3 regions of the Comamonas sp. B-9 genome follow, and region 3 is predicted to be linked to each of the others. Evidence: predicted binding sites of a transcription regulator. Region 3 holds the regulator's gene; each other region holds the start of a gene.

What was found. Region 3 encodes sigma-54, which starts transcription at its own class of promoters, with help from an activator protein. Its sites were predicted from a motif close to TGGCANGNAANCTGCTTT; they were not measured.
Region 1: the regulator sigma-54 is predicted to act here: its motif matches at 888-905, upstream of H928_RS0109435 (urease accessory protein UreD).
Region 2: the regulator sigma-54 is predicted to act here: its motif matches at 1,243-1,260, upstream of H928_RS0119495 (CmpA/NrtA family ABC transporter substrate-binding protein).

Annotation. Positions count from the first base shown of each region.
Region 1 covers NZ_KE148546.1:39,755-42,016, forward strand. The annotation lists gene H928_RS0109425 (HupE/UreJ family protein) at 1-396, opposite strand, end outside; gene H928_RS0109430 (urease subunit gamma) at 431-733, opposite strand; gene H928_RS0109435 (urease accessory protein UreD) at 995-1,825, shown strand; gene H928_RS0109440 (SCO family protein) at 1,864-2,262, opposite strand, start outside.
Region 2 covers NZ_KE148641.1:4,844-7,105, forward strand. The annotation lists gene H928_RS0119495 (CmpA/NrtA family ABC transporter substrate-binding protein) at 1-1,088, opposite strand, end outside; gene H928_RS0119500 (nitrate regulatory protein) at 1,398-2,262, opposite strand, start outside.
Region 3 covers NZ_APCR01000297.1:11,119-13,380, reverse strand. The annotation lists gene lptB (LPS export ABC transporter ATP-binding protein) at 1-47, shown strand, start outside; gene H928_RS0102335 (RNA polymerase factor sigma-54) at 153-1,760, shown strand; gene H928_RS0102330 (aspartyl/asparaginyl beta-hydroxylase domain-containing protein) at 1,834-2,262, opposite strand, start outside.

The DNA of each region.
Region 1 (2,262 bases), on a different contig from region 3:
AAACACCCCGGCGAGCGCAGCGGCCAGCACCCAGGGCATCTGCTTTTGCACCGCCACCAGCAGGCCTAGCACCAGCACCGATGCGGCAATCATCGGCTCCACGCCGGGCACCCACAGACCGGCAAAACCTGCCAGCGCCCCCGCCACCAGCAGGGCCACAAAGGCGGCCGGTGCGCGCCAGGCAGGCGTCACCGTCAGCGCACTCCAGGCGCCCACGGCCAGCATCGCCGCCATATGGTCCGCGCCGGTAAACGGGTGGGCAAAGGCATGTCCGAAGCTGCTCAAAAAGCCATGGTGGCCGCCGCCGTCGCTGCCTACATGGGCGAGTGCGGACAGCGGCAAGGCGGCAGCGGCAGCGGCAGCCGCCACGGTGGCAGAGAGTTTCTTGAAGTTCATGGTGCTAGGCTTGCGCAAGGGAAAAGATGGGGATTCAGACAATGGGCTCATGCACGGTGACGAGCTTGGTGCCATCGGGAAAGGTCGCCTCGATCTGGATATCGGCAATCATCTCGGGGATGCCCTCCATCACATCGGCGCGCTTGAGCACCGTGCGGCCAGCGCTCATCAGCTGGGCAACCGTTTTGCCATCGCGCGCGCCCTCCATCACAAAGGCGCTGATCAGCGCCACCGCCTCGGGGTAGTTCAGCTTGAGCCCCCGGGCCAGGCGCCGCTCGGCCAGCAAGGCGGCGGTAAAGATCAGCAGCTTGTCTTTTTCGCGAGGTGTCAGTTCCATACCTAGTGCAAAGCAAGGCACATGCCAAGGGGCTGCAGCGGCAGGGCATGCACGCTTTCCGTGCTGCATCCTCTGATCCTTGCACCACAAGCATGCAGACCTGCCGTGCATGCACCAATTCAGCACAGCCAGCACCCCAGGGCGGTGCAGTTCCTGGCACGTGGCTTGCAAAACCCCAGCCATGTCTTGTGCACCCTACTCACCTCCGATCCCGGCCCTTGGGCCCTGCTGGCCAGCGGGCATTCAGCACCAGCCGCAGCCATGAGCTGGCATGCCCAACTAGACCTGCGCTACGGCCAGCAAGCCGGCAAGACCTCGGTGCAGTTCAGCCACGATGGCCCGCTGCGCATTCTCAAAAGCCTCTACCCCGAAGGCCCAGGCATTTGCCACAACGTGCTGGTGCACCCGCCCGGCGGCCTGGTGGGGGGCGATGTGCTGGATATCTCGGTCGAGGTGGCGGCAGGGGCCCATGCCCTCATCACCACGCCGGGCGCGACGCGCTTTTACAAAAGCAATGGCCAGCCGGCCTTGCAGCGCACCCGCCTTAAGCTGCAGGCCGGCGCCCGGCTGGAATGGCTGCCGCTGGAGGCCATTGCCTACAATGCCTGCGACGCGGCCAATGAGCTGCAGATGGCGCTGGCACCGGGAGCCGGGCTGCTGACCTGGGACATCACCGCGCTGGGCCTGCCGCTGGCCGGTCAGCCCTTTACCCAGGGCGTGTTTTCACAGCACATCGCCTGGCCGGGGCATTTTCTGGAACGGGGCCGCATCCGGGCCGATGATGAGTTGCTGCTCAACGGCCAGCTGGGCCTGGCGGGCCAGCGCTGCATGGGCAGCCTGCTCTATGCCAGCGGCTCGCCGATCACCCGCGCGCAACGCGAAGCGCTGCTGGAGAGCACCCAACTGTTGCTGGAAGCCGCGCCTGCAGAGGTGATCGCGGGCGTGACTGCACCGAACGAGCATATGCTGGTGCTGCGTGGTCTGGCGCCCGTGGTGGAGCCCGCTATGCAGCTGTGGAAGACGGTCTGGGGCCATTGGCGCAGCAGCCTCTGGGGCTTGCCGGCGCAGCGGCCGCGTATCTGGTCGATGTGAGTGCAGCGCTTGCCCTGCGCTGTTAAGCGTGTAAGCGCTTAAGCGCCGTCGATCAGCTGCTCAATGTCCTTGGCCAGGGTATCGACTGGCGTGCCATAGCGGCTGTACAGACGCAGGCGGCCTTCCGGGTCGAAGATGTAGTCGCCCGCGGTATGGTCCATCGTGTAGCTGCCCGGGGTCTGGCCCTCGACCCGCTTGTAGTAAACCTTGAAGTCCTTGGCCATCTTGGCCGTTTCCTCGTCGCTGCCGCGCAGCGCCAGAAAGCTGGGGTCAAAGTTGGCCAGGTAGGCCTGCAGAATCTCGGGCGTGTCGCGGGCAGGATCGACCGAGGCAAAGATCACCTGCAGCTTGTCACCCTTGGCGCCGAGCTTTTGCTTGACGGCGGCCAGGTCACCCAAGGTGGTCGGGCAGACATCGGGGCACTGGGTAAAGCCAAA
Region 2 (2,262 bases), on a different contig from region 3:
TGCTGGGTCAGGAACCACATGCCATCGGACAGATAGGGGTAGCTGGCCTCGCCATCGGCAAAGAACTTCATGTGGTTGGGGTCGTCCCAGGTCTTGCCCAGGCCATTTTGGTAGCGGCCCAGAATGCGCTGGTTGATGGCGTCCACGCTGGTGTTCACATAGGCCTTGCCGGCAATGGTCTCGGCCATCTTCTGCTTGTTCTGCAGGCTGGCATCGATCCAGCGGCCCGCCTCCAGAATCGCCATGGTCACGGCGCGTGCCGCATTGGGGTGGCGGCTGACAAAGTCCTGCGTGCAGCCCAGCACCTTTTCCGGGTGGTCACGCCAGATGTCCTGGGTGGTGACGGCCGTGATGCCAATGCCATCCATGATCGCGCGGTGGCCCCAGGGCTCGCCCACGCAAAAGCCATCCATATTGCCCACGCGCATATTGGCCACCATCTGCGGCGGCGGCACGGTGATCACTTTCGCATCCTTGAGCGGGTGGATGCCCGCGCTCGCCAGCCAGTAGTACAGCCACATCGCATGGGTGCCCGTGGGGAAGGTCTGCGCAAAGGTGTATTCGCGCTTTTCCGCGCCCATCAGCTTGGCCAGAGACGCCGCATCCACAGCGCCCTTGTCGGCCAGCTTTTTGGACAGGGTGATCGCCTGGCCATTGCGGTTGAGCGTCATCAGCACCGCCATGTCCTTTTGCGGGCTGCCCACGCCCAGCTGCACGCCGTAGACCAGACCGTAGAGCACATGGGCAAAGTCCAGGTCGCCATTGACCAGCTTGTCGCGCACGCCAGCCCAGCTCGCTTCCTTGGTCGGCGTGATCTTGACGCCGTACTTCTGGTCCAGGCCCAGCACCGAGGCCATCACCACGCTGGCGCAGTCGGTCAGCGGGATAAAGCCGATATTGACCTCTTTTTTCTCCGGTGCATCCGAGCCTGCGGCCCAGACGCCCTGGTGGCCCAGCGCGCTGTAGACAAAGGTGGCGGCCGCTGCCTGGGCGCCATGGCGCAAGAACTGGCGGCGGCCTGCCAGCGGCGAAGAAGCGGGCGAAGCCTCTGCCGCCAGGGCGGTGTCAGGGGTGGGGCGTATCGTCATTCTTGTCAAACTCCATCGAAGGCGTTGCAGATTCCAAAAACAAAAAACGGCGTCCTTTCGCTGAGGGCTTGCACCGTCAGGAAAGGGACGCCGTTGTCCCGAAATAACTCGCGATTACCGGAAACAGGCCGCCTTTGGCCTGGTTGGGGAGACCAATGCATATTCCATGCCAATTCAAAAAATTGCAGTGCTTCCCTCTGGAGAGGCGACCTGGGCCGGCGCTACACAGCGGCCCGCGTCCCTGCAATGGTGCATTGCAGCAGCCCGCGGGCCAGCGGCTGCCATGCTTTGGTGCGCGGGGGAAAGCTGCTAGCGCTCAGTTGCAGCAGGGGCTGCAGGGGCTTGGGGCACCAAGGCCGCCATTGCCAGCACGGCCTCGGCCACCTCCAGCATGCGCTTGTTCTGGTTCATCGCCGTCTGGCGCAGCAGCTGGTAGGCATCGCTCTCGCTGAGCTGGTGCTGGGCCATCAGCAGGCCCTTGGCGCGCTCCAGGGTCTTGCGCTCATGCAGGGCCGTCCTGGCTTCATCAATCTGGGTTTGCATGGTCTGCAGCCGCTGCGATTGCTGCTGCACCAGCGACAGGATATCGCGCCCCAGCGCCGGCGCGCCCACGGCATCGAGCGACCAGGTATCGGGCGGCGCCGAGGCCTCAAAAAAGGCCATGCCGCCTTCGCTGCCCTCGGCGCCCTCTGCGCCCTTTACGCCCTCTTGGGCAGGTTCAGCACCCGGTGGCAGCGCCTGCAAGGCCGCCAGCGCCCGCTCCTGCGCCTGCAGCTTGTGCAGGCACAGCACCTGCAGCTCCTGGGCGACCAAGGTCTCCACGCCATGCAAGGCATCGAGCCGGTGGCTGCAGGCCGCAAACCAGTCGGCGCTCCAACTGCGGCTCAGGCTGGCCCCGCTCGCGGTATGGGCCACGCGGCGCATGCGCTCCACCGCCGCCATGTCGGTATCGCCCGCCATATGGGCCTGCCACAGCACCAGCACGCGCGGCGTAGCCAGGCTGGCAAACACCTCAAAACAGCGCTCCTGCGATTCGATCAAATGCAGCCACTGCGCCCGGGCACTGGGCTGCAGCTGGCCTGAGGCAAAGGCGCTGGTGCCGCAGGCGCGCTCCTGCCCGGCCAGCTCCTTGCCCTGCATCAGGTGAAACAGGGCCACCAGCATGCGCGATATC
Region 3 (2,262 bases):
ACGCAGAGGTCCGGAGGGTGTATCTGGGTGAACATTTCCGTATGTGACACCGCACGCCTTGGCGGGCGTGCCAGCCAAGCTACCGACCTGCGCTGCGGGCCCGGTAGGGCTGATCTGTTGCCAACTGCCGCAGCCGCTGCAAAGGCGCAGCCATGATGCCGTCGCTGTCGCTGCGCGTATCGCAGAACCTGACCCTGACGCCCCAGCTGCAGCAGTCGATCCGCCTGCTGCAGCTGTCCACGCAGGAGCTGACGCAGGAAGTCGAGCAGATGCTCGACGAAAACCCGTTTCTGGAGCGCGAGGGCGATGAGGCCCCCGAGGCCGAAGCCGGTAAAGAAGCCGCTGAATCTGCCGAAGCTGCAGACGCAGCCGACAAGGCTGCCGATACTGCTGCCAGCGCCGACACCAGCAACAGCAGCGATTTCGAGCCCGGAACCTCCGACCAGCCGCTGGATTTTGCTGCGGGCAAGGAAACCGGCGTCGATGCGGAGGCCGCTGCCGGCGATTCGGCATCGGACTGGGAAGAGTGGGGCGGCGATCTGCCCGCCCGCTCCAGCGCAGGCGATGACGACGACGAGACGCCGATGTCCGACCGCCGCAGCGAGCACCTGAGCCTGCAGGATGTGCTGCACCGCCAGGCCTTGTCGCTGCGCCTGTGCCAGGAAGACCGGGCCGCGCTCTACTTTCTGATCGAATCGCTGAACGACGACGGCTACCTCGAAGAAACGCTGGCCGAGCTCGCGCAAAGCTTTGGCGATGCTTCGGACCCCGAGCGCTACGAGGCGCTGCTGCACCACCTGACCGTGGCGCTGCGCTTGCTGCAAAGCCTGGAGCCGATTGGTGTGGGCGCGCGCAACCTGTCAGAATGCATGCAGCTGCAGATCAAGGCCCAGCAGCGCCTGTTGGATGAAGAGGGCTCGGACACGCCCGAGGCCGATGCGCTGGCGCTGGAGACTGCCTTGCTGGTCTGCCAGGAGTCCCTTGATCTGCTGGCGCGCCGTGATGTGCGCAAGCTGGTGCAGCTGACCGGCTGTAACGAGGCGGCGGTGCGCAGCGCGCTGGCGCTGATCGCCAAGCTCGAACCCCGCCCCGGCCGGCCCTATGCCGATGTGGACCGCAACACCATCATCCCCGATGTCATCGTGCGACCCAGCAATGAGCGCGGCCTGCCGGTGCCCGGTTTCAGCGTGCAGCTCAATGCCGAGGTGATGCCGCGCCTGCGCGTGCAGGATGTCTACGCCAATGCCTTGCGCAGCCACAAGGGCAGCGAAGGCCATGGCGCACTGCAGCAGCGGCTGCAGGAGGCGCGCTGGTTCATCAAGAACATCCAGCAGCGCTTTGACACCATCTTGCGCGTCTCGCAGGCCATCGTCGAGCGCCAGCGCAATTTCTTTGTGCATGGCGAGCTGGCGATGCGCCCCATGGTGCTGCGCGAGATTGCCGATGAGCTGGGCCTGCATGAATCCACCATCAGCCGCGTGACCACGGCCAAGTACATGGCCACGCCCCAGGGCACGTTTGAGCTCAAGTACTTCTTTGGCTCGGGCTTGGGCACCGAGACCGGGGGCAGTGCGTCGAGCACGGCCGTGAAGGCGCTGATCAAGCAGCTGCTGGACGAGGAAAGCGCGAAGAAGCCGCTGTCGGATGCAAAAATCGCCGATCTGCTGCAGGCCCAGGGCATTGAATGCGCGCGCCGCACGGTGGCCAAGTACCGCGAGGCCATGCGCATCCCGCCCGCCAGCTTGCGCAAGGCGCTGTAGCCAAAGTCTCAGCCACCATAAAAAAACCGCAGCTGCCTGGGCACTGCGGTTTTCGCTTGTGGAAGCTGCCGATTTACTTCGGCCACAGCCACCAGATGAACAAGGCCAGAGCGGCGAGCATCAGGCCGAACTTGGTGAACTTGTAGGCCGTCTTGTTCCAGGCCTTGAAGCGGCGGCGGTACTGGCCCATGTAGAACGAGATCTTGAAGATGCGGCTGATGAAGCCGCGCGGATCACCTTCGTTGTTGGGCGAGCTGGCGGCAGCCACCACATGCGTGCCCAGCCAGCGGTTGAGCCACTGCGCAAAGCCATTGGTCATCGGGCGCTCGACATCGCAGAACAGCACGATGCGGTTGCCTTCGGAGCGGTTCTCGGCCCAGTGCATGAAGGTCTCGTCAAAGATCACGCCTTCGCCCTCGCGCCAGCTGTAGGGCGTGCCATCGACCTCGATCATGCAGCGGTCGTCATTGGGCGCCAGCACGGCGAGGTGGTAGCGCAGCGA